DNA from 3 places in the Stappia sp. G46H5W genome. Region 3 is predicted to be linked to each of the others. Evidence: predicted binding sites of a transcription regulator. Region 3 holds the regulator's gene; each other region holds the start of a gene.
The links. Region 3 encodes LexA, which represses DNA repair genes until DNA is damaged. Its sites were predicted from a motif close to TGTTCNNNNTGTGTTCNG; they were not measured.
Positions count from the first base shown of each region.

Region 1 (4,372 bases), on a different contig from region 3:
GGATCCCAGCTCGTCCTCTTCGACACGGGCCTTGGCGGCGATGCCGGCACGCTGGCGAGCCAGCTGTCCGCCGCCGGCTACACGCCCGACCAGGTGGATATCGTGGTGCTGACCCACATGCACCCGGACCATATCGGCGGCCTGATGAGCGGCGGCGCGCCGACCTATCCGAACGCCCGCTATGTCGCCGGCCAGGCCGAGTACGACTTCTGGTCGGCCGAAGAGCGCATGTCCGGCCCGACCGAGCGCGTCGCCACGCTCGTGCGCTCCAACGTGACGCCGCTGGCCGAGAAGATGACCTTCATCGGCGATGGCGGCGAGGTGGTCTCGGGCATCACCGGCATCGACACGTCCGGCCACACGCCGGGCCACATGTCGTTCCACGTGGAGAGCGGCGGAAAGCGGCTGCTGATCTGGGGCGATGTCGCCAACCACTTCGTCGCCTCGATCCAGCGGCCGGACTGGCATGTCCGCTTCGACATGGACAAGGAGAAGGCGGCGGCGACCCGCAAGCGCATCTTCGACATGGTGGCGACCGACAAGGTTCCGGTGACGGGCTATCACATGCCCTTCCCGGCCCTCGGCTACATCCAGGCGGCCGGCGAAAGCTATCGCTGGACCCCGGCGGCCTATCAGTTCGCGCTCTAGGAGATTCGGTTTTCCGGCATTGCGCCGGCGCACCACCTGCAGCCCCGGAGCATCTCCGGGGCTGTTTCATTTGGTTCAGCCCCTGTCTTTTTTACCTATGAATATCCAGCAACGCGCCGGAACCCCGCAGTTTTCCTGAAGTCACCAGGTTTCACAATCCGGACACATCTTTGTTACGCCATTGTTTCTCCCCGAAAAGACCCCTTGAACAACGCGGACGAGCCCAGATGGGACGCCACCTTTTCTCTCGTGGACGGCACGACGCCCCCACCGGTACACACAGACCCAGACCTGCGGTACCGAATACAGGCTCACATGGAGGCCAACACCATGAAGAGAACGATCATCGCCCTTGCGGCCCTCACCTTTGCCGGCACCGCCTACGCCCAGGACACGTCCTTCGCGACGGCCGACGCCGACCAGAGCGGCGACCTGACCTTCACCGAGGTCACTGCCGTGATGCCGAACGCGACCGAGGAGGCGTTCACCGCCGCCGACACCGACGGCAACGGCACGCTGTCCGAGGCCGAATACACGGCCATGCTCGAGAAGAGCGGCGGCTGATCCAGCCACCGCTACCTGCCCGACCGCCCCGTCTCTCCCTGCAGAGACGGGGCGGTCTGCATTTCGGCCCCTGTTTCTTTGCCCCTCCTCTTCCCCGCCTCGTCTGCCCGCTTCCCAGGCGGATTTGTTCCTGTTATGTTCCGAGCCATCGATCCACAGGGAACATCCGGGAAGTCCCATGGCCAGTCCGGCACACACGCGCCCTACCGATACCGATCTGCCGGACGCCTCCGAGGAGGCGCTGTCGGCCAGCGTCAACGCCCATCGCGGCCGCGGCCGGGCCGCCGGCCTCAACATGGCCGGCCGCTACGAGAAGGAGAGCCGCGACAGTTTCGACGACGGCTGGGGCAGCCTCGACGAGCTTCCCCCGCTCAAGACCCATGTGCAGGAAGAGCGGGCGCGCACCATCATCACGCGCAACGAATCGCCGGACATTTCCTTCGACCGCTCGATCAATCCCTATCGCGGCTGCGAGCACGGCTGCATCTACTGCTTCGCCCGGCCCAGCCACGCCTATATCGGCCTGTCCCCCGGTCTCGACTTCGAGACGCACCTGACGGTGAAGCCCAACGCGGCCGAGCTGCTGGAGCGCGAGCTGTCGAGCCCGAGCTACAGTCCGCGCACCATCGCCATCGGCACCAACACAGACCCCTATCAGCCGATCGAGCGGGAGCGGAAGCTGATGCGCGAGATCCTCTCCGTGCTCGACCGGTGCAACCACCCGGTCGGCATCGTCACCAAGTCGGCGCTTGTGCTGCGCGATCTCGACATCCTGGCGCCGATGGCCGAGCGCGGGCTGGTGCGTGTCGCCCTCTCCGTCACCACGCTCGACCGCAAGCTCGCCCGCGCGATGGAACCGCGCGCCGCAACGCCGGCCAAGCGGCTGGAGGCGATCCAGGGCCTGTCGCAGGCCGGCATTCCCACCTCCGTGATGATCGCGCCGGTGATCCCGGCACTCACCGATTCGGAGATGGAACGGATCCTGGACGCGGCGTGCGAGAACGGCGCCACGGGGGCCGGCTACATCCTGTTGCGTCTGCCCATCGAAGTCAGCCCGCTGTTCCGCGACTGGCTGCTGCGCCACCGGCCGGACAGCTTCCGCCATGTCATGAACCTCATCCGCTCCATGCGCGGGGGCAAGGACTACGATGCCCAATGGGGCAAGCGCATGCGCGGCGACGGACCCTATGCCAAGCAGCTCGCCAACCGTTTCGCCCTCGCCTGCAAGCGGCTGGGGCTCAACCGCAGCCGCAAGTCGCTGACCACCGAGCTGTTCATCCCGCCGACCGCCGGCGGTGTGCAGCTTCAGCTGTTCTGAGACAAAACCGCGCAAGCCCGGTGGATTTCGAAAGATTGCGGTTGCGCCGGCGCGCGCCAGGCGGAACCTTGGTGTCATGTATCTTTCGCTGTCCACCGCGCTCGAACTTGCCCTGCCGGCAGATCTCGACCCCTCGGCCGAGCACGCCTTGTCGCGGCAGTTCGAAGGACGGCTCGCGGGCATCGACGAGGCGGGCCGCGGCCCGTGGTCCGGTCCGGTTGCCGTTGCCGCCGTCATTCTCGACCATCAGGCGGTCCCCGACGGGCTGGCCGATTCCAAGAAACTGACCGAGGCGCGCCGCGAGCAGCTCTACGAGGAGATCCTCGAGACCTCCTTCGTGGCAGTCGCGCTCGCCTCGCCGCGCGAGATCGATGCGCGCAACATTCGCGCGGCAACGCTGCGCGCCATGGCCCGCGCGGCCCGCGCCCTTCCCGTTGCCCCGCTCGCCTGCCTGATCGACGGGCGCGACGTGCCCCCCGGCCTGCCCTGCCCGGGACAGGCCGCCATCAAGGGCGACGGGCGGCTCTTGTGCGTTGCCGCTGCCTCCATCGTCGCCAAGGTCACCCGCGACCGGCTGATGGCCCGCATGGACCAGGTCTTTCCCGATTACGGCTTTGCCGGGCACAAGGGCTACGGCACCGCCCGCCACGCCGCCGCACTTGCCGAGATCGGCGCCTGTCCGCTGCACCGTCGCAGCTTCCGCCCGGTCGCCGTGGCCCTCGGCCTGCGCGACGACTAGGCGGGGCGGAGATGCCGGAAGAGGGCAGAGCGCAGGAGCGGCGGAAACGATCCTCCGACATGAACCCCAAGCGCAGGATGTCATCCCGGTTTCGGCGAAGCCGAAGACCGGGAACCAGTAACCCCGAAAGGTAACGGCTCAGGCCCTAGCGCTGCCGCCAGACAGCCGGAGACGGCTGGCTTGGCGCCACCATCCGCTTCGGCGGATACTGGATACCCGCCTTCGCAGGTATGACAGCCGAGGATGTGGTGACCGCCTCCCGCCTCACACCTGCCGAGGGTGCCAATGGCTCCCGGCTCTCCGGCTTCGCCTGCGGCCGGGATGACGGCTTGAAAACGTGGCGCGGCCTCACCTCCCCCTCGGCCGTCACCTCGGCCAAGCGCAGCGCCGAGCCGGGACCGGAGAGCCGAGGGCCTCTCGGCCGCGCTCCCGCAAGACACCGCAACCGCCGTGGCTCTCCGGTTCCGGGTCTCGCGATGCTCGCCCGGAATGACGACCGGCGAGCCTGGTGCGAGGAGGCCATGCCACACAGGCCGAGCGTCACGCTCCTCTCTCCCCCCTTGTGGGCGAAATGTCGGCGCAGCCGACAGAGGGGGGTGGGCAGCGCCTGCGACGATCTTCCGATCAGCCGCACAAACGAAAACGGCCCCGCAAGCGGGGCCGTCTTGTAGCTGTATGAAGATGAAGCCTGCCTCAGTTGAGGCGCGTCTTCACTTCCTCGATGCTCTTGGCCAGAAGCTCTTCACCGACATTGCCGGCAACCTTCTTGGCGAGGATCGTCTCGGCGGCGGCCACCGCGATATCGGCGGCGCGCGCACGCACTTCCGAGATCGCCTGGGATTCGGCCTGGGCGATCTTGCGCTCGGCAGCGGCCGTGCGGCGGGCGATCAGGTCTTCCAGGGCCGCGTTGGCCTCGAGAGTCAGGCGGTCGGCCTCGCGCTTGGCTTCGGCGACGATGCCTTCGGCCTCGCTTTCGGCCTCCTGGCGGCGGCGCTGATAGTCGGCCAGCAGGGCCTGGGCTTCCTCGCGCAGACGGCGGGCGTCCTCAAGTTCCTTGCGGATCGTGTCGGCGCGCTTGTCCAGAGAGGTCCCGATCATGCCGG
Region 1 is NZ_JBZFLL010000001.1:1,112,832-1,117,203, forward strand. It holds gene ACVJ6E_RS04630 (MBL fold metallo-hydrolase) at 1-648, shown strand, start outside; gene ACVJ6E_RS04635 (EF-hand domain-containing protein) at 979-1,212, shown strand; gene ACVJ6E_RS04640 (PA0069 family radical SAM protein) at 1,391-2,530, shown strand; gene rnhB (ribonuclease HII) at 2,607-3,269, shown strand; gene ACVJ6E_RS04650 (F0F1 ATP synthase subunit B) at 3,963-4,372, opposite strand, start outside.
Region 1: the regulator LexA is predicted to act here: its motif matches at 1,338-1,355, upstream of ACVJ6E_RS04640 (PA0069 family radical SAM protein).

Region 2 (4,372 bases), on a different contig from region 3:
TGCTTCTCGTCCTGTTCGGTGTCGCGCCCGAGCAGGGCGGTGGCCTCCGCCCGATTGCAGAACAGCAGGTCGAGCCGCGGCAGGATCGGAGCAAGCCGTGCGGCCTTGGCCCGCGAGACCGCGTCGGCCGTCAGCCTCCGCTCTCCCGCCGCTTCCGCCAGTTCCACCAGAAGCGGCTGCGGCAGGTTGGCATCGAGAAACCAGCAGCCGGCTCCCTCCTGCGCCTCGGTCAGCGGCAGCAGCGCGCCCGGCTCCAGCGTCTCGGTGATGCGGGCATCGACCACCGCCGCCGCCAGCGTGCCATCGGGATCGTGCAGGGCGAGATAGCGCCCGCTCGGCAGGTCGCTGCGGCGGATGGCTGCGGTGTCCACGCCTTCTGTCGTCAGCTGCACCAGCAGCCCGTCGGCCTCCGCCTCGCGCCCCAGCCGGCCGGCCAGCGCGATGCGGCAGTCGAGCCGCGCCAACGCACGCGCCACATTGGTCGCGACGCCGCCGGGCCGTACGGCAAGTGCTGCCGGCGTCGAGGTTTCGCGCAGGATCCGGCGGTCCGCATGGGCGATCGTGTCGAGATGAATGGCGCCGAAGGCGGCAATCGGCATGCGGGCGGGTCTCCGGCCTTTGTCCTTTCGCCGCTTATACCGGCTCGCGCAATGCGAGGGGAGGGGCTTTGCCGGCGTGCCGCCACCGGCGACCGAGCGTGTGTCTCCGGCGTGCGTTGATTTTTCCGACCAGCAAGGGTAGCCGGATGGCTCTTCGGCGCATTTCGAGCGCATGCCCCGTAGCCATGGCGGACCGATCCCTTGCAGCACCCGCGACTTGTCTTCATGCGTCATGGCGAAACCGAGTGGAACTTGGCCGGTCGTGCCCAGGGGCACCTGAACTCTCCGCTGACGCAGACAGGCCAGCGACAGGCGCAGCGGCTTGGCGAGATCCTGGCGCGGGAGCTGGGTTCGCCAGACGGCTACGACCAGGTGGCGAGCCCCATCGGCCGGGTGCAGGAGACGATCGCCAATATCCGGCAGCATTTCGACTTTCGGCCGGTCGCAACGGACCTGCTCAAGGAAATCGACCTGGGGCGTCTCAGCGGCCTCACCAAGCCCGAGATGATCGAGCGGTTTCCCGTGCATATGGCCGGCAAGCCGGACCACGACTGGTATTTCGGCGCGCCGGGCGGGGAAACCCTCGCCGACCTTCGCGAGCGGGCCAGCCGCTGGCTCGGCACGCTCTCGCGTCCGACGATGGCGGTGGCACACGGCCAGATCGGCAAGGTCATCCGCGGCATCTGCCTCGGGCTCGACGATGCGCAGATCCTGCGTCTGAAAGAGCCGCAGGGTGTCGTACACGTCATCGAGAACGGCGTGGAACAGACCTGGGTTTGAAGCCGTCCGACTGCTCCGCGGCGGGCTCGCCGGTTCGCCTGCCGGGTACGGCATATGTCCCGCTCGCGCCGCTCTGCTGGGCCGTGCGCACTCCCGTCGCCGGTGAGCGCAACCGATTCTCGGTGATCTGCAGTTACCGTTCAGGGCAGCTGCTTCATGAACAATAGCGGAACATTTTTTGAATATATCTTTTAATTCAGTATCTTATGCTCGATTGCGCAATGAGAACAAAGATGGTACAAAAGCGCAGTTTGAATCGCCGGGCGCGGCGTGAAATAAGGATGGCAGCCTCATGGCACAGAATTCACTCCGCTTGGTCGAAGGCATGCAGATGGACAAGAACAAGGCGCTCGACGCCGCCCTTTCACAGATCGAACGCGCCTTCGGCAAGGGCTCCATCATGAAGATGGGTCAGGGCCAGGTGGTCGAGGTCCAGACCGTGTCGACCGGCTCGCTCGGCCTCGACATTGCGCTGGGCATTGGCGGCCTGCCGCGCGGCCGTATCGTCGAGATCTACGGGCCGGAATCGTCGGGCAAGACCACGCTGGCCCTGCACACCGTTGCCGAGGCCCAGAAGAAGGGCGGCATCTGCGCCTTCATCGACGCGGAGCACGCGCTCGATCCGATCTATGCGCGCAAGCTCGGCGTCAATATCGACGACCTGCTGATCTCCCAGCCGGATGCCGGCGAGCAGGCGCTGGAAATTGCCGACACGCTGGTGCGCTCCGGCGCCATCGACGTGCTGGTGGTGGACTCGGTCGCCGCGCTGACGCCGAAGGCCGAGCTCGACGGCGAGATGGGCGACAGCCTGCCGGGCATGCAGGCGCGGTTGATGAGCCAGGCGCTGCGCAAGCTGACGGCCTCGATCTCGCGCTCCAAGTGCATGGTCATCTTCATCAACCAGATCCGCATGAAGATCGGCGTGATGTTCGGTTCGCCCGAGACGACGACCGGCGGCAACGCCCTGAAGTTCTACGCCTCCGTGCGCCTCGACATCCGCCGCATCGGCGCGATCAAGGACCGCGACGAGGTGGTCGGCAACCAGACCCGCGTCAAGGTGGTGAAGAACAAGCTGGCTCCTCCTTTCCGTCAGGTCGAGTTCGACATCATCTATGGCGAGGGCGTGTCGAAGATGGGCGAGCTCATCGATCTCGGCGTCAAGGGCGGCATCGTCGAGAAGTCGGGCGCCTGGTTCTCCTACAACAGCCAGCGGCTGGGCCAGGGCCGGGAGAACGCCAAGCAGTTCCTGCGCGACAATCCGGAGGCGGCCGAAGAGATCGAGCTGGCGATCCGGCAGAATGCCGGCCTGATCGCGGAGCGGATCACCGATCCCTTCTCGGAAACCGAGGACGACGGCTCCGCCGACGAGTAAGACCCAGCTGCAGCCGCCCCATCGGGCGGCTGTTTGCTTTTGGGCAGGTGTGTGCGAGGGGGCTTGCGGCAACCGGGCAGCGTCCGCCGTGAACGTCGAGCGGCGGCGGCTTGCGGGGCCGGCTTTTGATTTGCCCGGTTTTGCGGGTGCAAGAGGCTGTTGCAGGCAAGGCGCGCGCTGGACTTGCTGTCGCCACAAAGCTAAAAGCGGGCACAAGAACGAAGACAGGCGCGCTCCCCCTTCCGGACCATTCGAAGACCGCGGGACAGGCGGGCAGGCGCGGCGCAACGGATGGGATCCTGATGAGCGGCGTAAACGAAATCCGGTCTGCCTTTCTCGAGTATTTCGGGCGCAACGGTCATGAGATCGTGGCATCCGGCCCGCTTGTGCCGCGCAATGACCCGACCCTGATGTTCACCAATGCGGGCATGGTGCCGTTCAAGAACGTCTTCACCGGTCTGGAGAAGCGCGACTACCAGCGCGCGACGACCGCGCAGAAATGCGTGCGCGCCGGCGGCAAGCACAACGACCTCGACAATGTCGGCTACACCGCCCGCCATCACACCTTCTTCGAAATGCTGGGGAATTTCTCCTTCGGCGATTATTTCAAGGACCGGGCCATCGAGCTCGCCTGGAACCTGATCACCAAGGAATTCGCGCTGCCGAAGGACCGGCTGTTGGTGACGGTCTATGCCGAGGACGACGAGGCCTTCTCCTTGTGGAAGAAGATCGCCGGCCTGTCCGAGGACAAGATCATTCGCATCCCGACCTCGGACAATTTCTGGGCGATGGGCGACACTGGCCCCTGCGGCCCGTGCTCGGAGATCTTCTACGATCACGGCGACCACATCTGGGGCGGCCCTCCGGGCTCGCCGGAAGAGGATGGCGACCGGTTCATCGAGATCTGGAACCTCGTCTTCATGCAGTACGAGCAGCTGCCGGGCGAGCGCATCAACCTGCCCCGGCCGTCCATCGACACCGGCATGGGGCTGGAGCGCGTTGCCGCCGTACTGCAGGGCGTGCATGACAACTACGACATCGACCTGTTCCGCGCGCTGATCTCGGCCTCGGAAAACGCGGTCGGCGTCGAGGCTGAGGGCGCGCAGCGTGCCAGCCACCGGGTGATCGCCGATCACCTGCGCTCCGCCAGCTTCCTGATCGCCGACGGTGTTCTGCCCTCGAACGAGGGCCGCGGCTACGTCCTGCGCCGGATCATGCGCCGCGCCATGCGCCATGCGCATCTGCTGGGCGCCGAGGAGCCGCTGATGTGGCGCCTGGTGCCGACCCTGGTGCGCGAGATGGGCCGGGCCTATCCGGAGCTGACCCGCGCCGAGGCCCTGATCACCGAGACGCTGAAGCTCGAGGAGCGGCGCTTCCGCAAGACGCTGGCCCGCGGCCTCACTCTCCTCGACGATGCCAGCGCCGGCCTTGGCGAGGGCGCCGAGTTCGACGGCGAGACGGCTTTCAAGCTCTATGACACCTACGGCTTCCCGCTCGATCTGACGCAGGACGCGCTGCGCGCACGCGGCGTCAGCGTCGATCTCGAGGCCTTCAACACCGCGATGGAGCGCCAGCGTGCCGAGGCGCGTGCCGCCTGGTCCGGCTCCGGCGAGGCGGCCAC
Region 2 is NZ_JBZFLL010000003.1:128,990-133,361, reverse strand. It holds gene ACVJ6E_RS10850 (PfkB family carbohydrate kinase) at 1-599, opposite strand, end outside; gene ACVJ6E_RS10845 (histidine phosphatase family protein) at 825-1,379, shown strand; gene recA (recombinase RecA) at 1,672-2,751, shown strand; gene alaS (alanine--tRNA ligase) at 3,054-4,372, shown strand, end outside.
Region 2: the regulator LexA is predicted to act here: its motif matches at 1,603-1,620, upstream of recA (recombinase RecA).

Region 3 (4,372 bases):
CTGGTGCATGAGCGGCGGATCGATGCCTGGGCCGCCGTTGCGGCGATGTCGGCCGCCGTCTTCTATCTCGGCATTTCCGGTGCCTCCATCGCAACGCAGCGCGCCTTCCTGATGATCGTTCTGGTGTTTTCGGGGCGCATCTTCTCGCGGCGGGCCCTGACGCTGCGCAATGTCGCGATTGCCGTCCTGCTGATCCTTGCGATGCTGCCGGAAGCGCTGCTCGATCCCGGTTTCCAGATGTCCTTCGCCGCCGTGATTGCCCTGATCGCCGCCTATGAGGAAATAACCCGGCGGCGCGCAGCGCGCGAGCGCCAGGGGCCGATGGCGCCGCCGGGTCGTGGGGGGCTGCTGCAGGCCGCGACATCGGGCGCTGCGGGCTGGTTCTGGGGGCTTCTCTTGACCTCGCTGATCGCGGGCCTGGCGACAGGTGCCATCGGCGCCTATCACTTCCACCGAATCTCGCCGCTCGGTACGCTCGGCAATCTGCTGGCAATGCCGGTGGTGACACTCGTGGTCATGCCGTTCGCGGTGCTGGCGCTGGCCCTGCTGCCCTTCGGGCTGGAGGCCTTGCCGCTCGCGGCGATGGGCGCTGGCATCGATCTCGTGGTGGCGATGGCGAGTTGGGTCAGCAACCTGACGCCGGAGGACGGGGTGATCGGCGCGCCCTCGCTTGGCGGAACGCTACTGGTGGTGGCGGCAGGGCTTGTCGCCTGCCTCGCGCCGCGGGGATATCGCCCAGTCGCCCTGCTGCCGCTCGCCGCCTCCGTCCTGCTTTATGCCCTGCACCGGCAGCCGGACATGCTGATCTCGGCCACCGGCACGACCATTGCCGTGCGCGATGCGGTCGGGGCCTTGCGCGTTTCATCGCGCCCGAGCGGGTTCCTGCCGGAGGTCTGGTTGCGGGCGGAAGGCATCAGTGTGCAGCACCACGGGAACCGGCGTATCGCGGCCGGCGACCTTCGCTGCGACAAGCTGGCCTGTCTGGTGCGCGCGCATGGTCCGCCGGGGGCGGGTGCCGGGCACGGTGCCTCCGCAAATGCACCGCCGGGACTGGTGGCAGGGCCGGGACCGGAGCCCGTTGCAGCGGGGCAAGGCCCGCCTGCACTGCTGGTCTCGCTGGTGCGCGACAGCGCCGCCTTCGAAGAGGATTGCCGCAAGGCCGACATCATCGTCTCGGCGCTGATTGCCCCGCCCGATTGCCGGGCAAGGCAGGTGTTCGATGGGGCGCGACTTGCCCGGGACGGTGCTGTCGCGCTCTATTTCAGTGCGCCAGGCGCCTCGGCCGCATCTCGATCAACGCCCGCACTGCCGCCGTCGACCGCGCCGCCCTCATCGATGGCAGGTGGCACGCTCGCCGTCACAGTACGTCCGAGCTACGGGTCTCGCAGGCCCTGGACGCCGAGATAGCTTGCCGGCGAAAACCCGTCAGGCGTATGCCATAGCCGTCAGTAGCGGCGGAACAGCGAGACGAGCTTGCCCTGGATGCGCACGCGTCCTGGACCGAAGATGCGGGTTTCGTAGGCCGGGTTTGCGGCCTCCAGCGCAACGGACGCGCCCTTCTTGCGCAGGCGCTTCAACGTCGCTTCCTCGTCGTCGATCAGGGCGACGACGATGTCGCCGCTGTCGGCGCTGTCGGAACGGCGGATCACCACGGTGTCGCCGTCGAGAATGCCGGCCTCGATCATGGAATCGCCGCGGACTTCCAGTGCGTAGTGCTCGCCGTTGCCGAGCAGGTCGGCAGGCATGGCGATGGTGTGGCTGTGGGACTGGATCGCCTCGATCGGTACGCCGGCGGCGATGCGGCCCATGACCGGGATCTCGACGCTGTCATTGGCCGCGGGCGGTGGGGCAGGGGCCGTTTCCACCGGCGGCGTCTTGCCGAGAGATCCTTCGATGACGGAGGGCGAGAAGCCCAGGCCGCGCTGCGAGGCAAGGCCGAGCGCAACCGATTCCGGCAGCTTGACGATCTCCAGCGCCCGGGCGCGGTTCGGCAGGCGGCGAATGAACCCGCGCTCTTCCAGCGCGGTGATCAGCCGGTGGATGCCGGACTTGGACCGCAGATCGAGCGCGTCCTTCATCTCGTCGAACGAGGGAGGAACACCGGTTTCCTTCAGCCGTTCGTGGATGAACAGGAGCAATTCGTGCTGCTTGCGCGTCAACATGCGCTTGGGTCCCCCGCTCTGGCTCGCAAGGCCTGGCCGATATCGGCCGGCTGCTGCCGATCGCTGCCTGCGACTCAGGTTATGTACAAATCATGAACATAGTCTAACCGTTCCTGCCTTGTTCCACAATGCCCATAGGGAACGAAACGGGAAGCGGTAGGGCGCGGGGGCGGCTCAGCCCTGCGGCAGGCGCAGGACCGGCACCGGCGTGCCGGCGGGCAGGGGGGGCGCATGGGGCGGGCGCACCACCAGCGCATCGGCGCGGGTGAGCGTTGCCAGCATGGAGGAGTCCTGCCGCTCGAACGGGGCGACACGCTCCGTGCCGTCGTCCTGGCGCAGGATGCGCGCCCGCAGATAGTCCTCGCGCTGGTCGTTGTCGCCGATATCGGCGGTCAGCGGCAGCAGTTCGGCATCGCGCCGGCGCGGCGGGCGGCCAAGCAGGGCGTCGATCAGCGGACGCAGGAAAAGCACGCCGCAGACGAGGCTTGAGACCGGATTGCCCGGCAGGCCGAGTACGCGCATGCCCTCGATGCGGCCGGCCATCAGCGGCTTGCCCGGCCGCATGGCGATGCGCCAGAAGCCGAGTTCCATGCCGGAGGCGGCAAGCACTTCCTGCACCAGGTCGTGGTCGCCGACGGAGGCCCCGCCAAGCGTAACAAGGATTTCGGCCCCGGCGGCTCGCGCCTCGGCGATCTTCTCCGCGATATGCTCGCGCCGGTCGGAGGCGATGCCGAGCTGCAGCGGCTCGCCGCCGCAATCCTCGACCAGGGCGGCAATGCCGGCATGGTTGGAAGCGATGATCTGATCCGGCCCCGGCTGCTCGCCCGGCTCGACCAGTTCGTCGCCGGTGGCGAGGATCGCCACCTTCGGCCGACGGCGCAGCTCCAGCACGGGATGGTTCATGGCCGCCGCCAGCGCAAGGCGGCGATAGTCGAGCCGCGTTCCGGCGGTGAGCAGCACCTCGCCAACCTTGAAATCAAGCCCGGCGGGCCGCACGAACTTGCCCGACGGCGCGCTTTCCAGCGCGGTGACGCGCTCGCCGTCGCGTGTCGCGTTTTCCTGGATCAGGATTGTGTCGCTGCCTTCGGGAAGCGGAGCGCCGGTGAAGATGCGCACGGTCTCGCCCGCCCCGATGGCGCCGGTGAAGGCGCGGCCCGCGGGGGCTTCGCCGATCAGCTTGAGCACGGCCGGAACGGTGGCGATATCGGCCGCGCGCACGGCATAGCCGTCCATGGCGGAGGCGGCAAAGGGCGGCTGGGTGCGGGTCGCGGCAAGGTCGGCGGCGAGGATGCGGCCGTTGGCGCGGGCGAGCGGCACGGTCTCGGACCCGACAGGCTCGACGCCGCCGAGAAGTCGCGACAGGGCTTCGTCGACCGAGATCAGCGCCATGTCAGCCGTGCCTCATGTCCGTTGGCCTCGTGTCAGGCGGGGGTCGTTTCGCTCGCCGCGGTCCAGTCGCCGGACTTGCCGCCGGACTTGGCGACGACGCGGATGCCCTCGATGGTCATGCCGCGGTCAACGGCCTTGGCCATGTCGTAGATCGTCAGGCAGGTGACCGAGCAGGCGGTCAGCGCCTCCATCTCGACGCCGGTCTGGCCCGAAACGCGGGCCATCGCGGTGACGCGCAGGCCTGGAAGCGCCTCGTCCGGCACGATGTCGACGGCGACCTTGGACAGCAGCAGGGGATGGCAGAGCGGCACCAGCTCGTGGGTGCGCTTGGCAGCCATGATGCCGGCGATGCGGGCGGTGGCGATGACGTCGCCCTTCTTCGCCGAACCGGACAGGATCAGCGCCAGCGTTTCCGGCTTCATGCGCACATGGCCTTCGGCCTGCGCTTCGCGGGAGGTGACCGCCTTGGTCGAGACGTCGACCATGTTGGCCGCGCCGCTCTCGTCCAGATGGGTCAAGCGTGGGGACGCGTCTCCAGAAGGGGTGCCGGCCATATCCTACTCCGCCGCAAGTCCGGGGCGCGCCAGCAGCGCGCGCGTCGCACCGGCCACATCGTCCTGGCGCATCAGGCTCTCGCCGATCAGGAAGGTTGAGATGCCGCAGCGCTCCATCCGGGCAAGGTCCTGCGGGGTGAAGAGGCCCGATTCGCCGACGACCAGGCGGTCGTCCGGGATCATCCCGGCCAGGTCCTCGCTGGTTTCCAGCCGCGTCTCGAAGGTCTTCAGGTTGCGGTTGTTGATGCCGATCATCGGCGAGGAGAG
Region 3 is NZ_JBZFLL010000002.1:628,875-633,246, forward strand. It holds gene ACVJ6E_RS08580 (ComEC/Rec2 family competence protein) at 1-1,407, shown strand, start outside; gene lexA (transcriptional repressor LexA) at 1,446-2,162, opposite strand; gene ACVJ6E_RS08590 (molybdopterin molybdotransferase MoeA) at 2,337-3,551, opposite strand; gene moaC (cyclic pyranopterin monophosphate synthase MoaC) at 3,584-4,105, opposite strand; gene trpC (indole-3-glycerol phosphate synthase TrpC) at 4,109-4,372, opposite strand, start outside.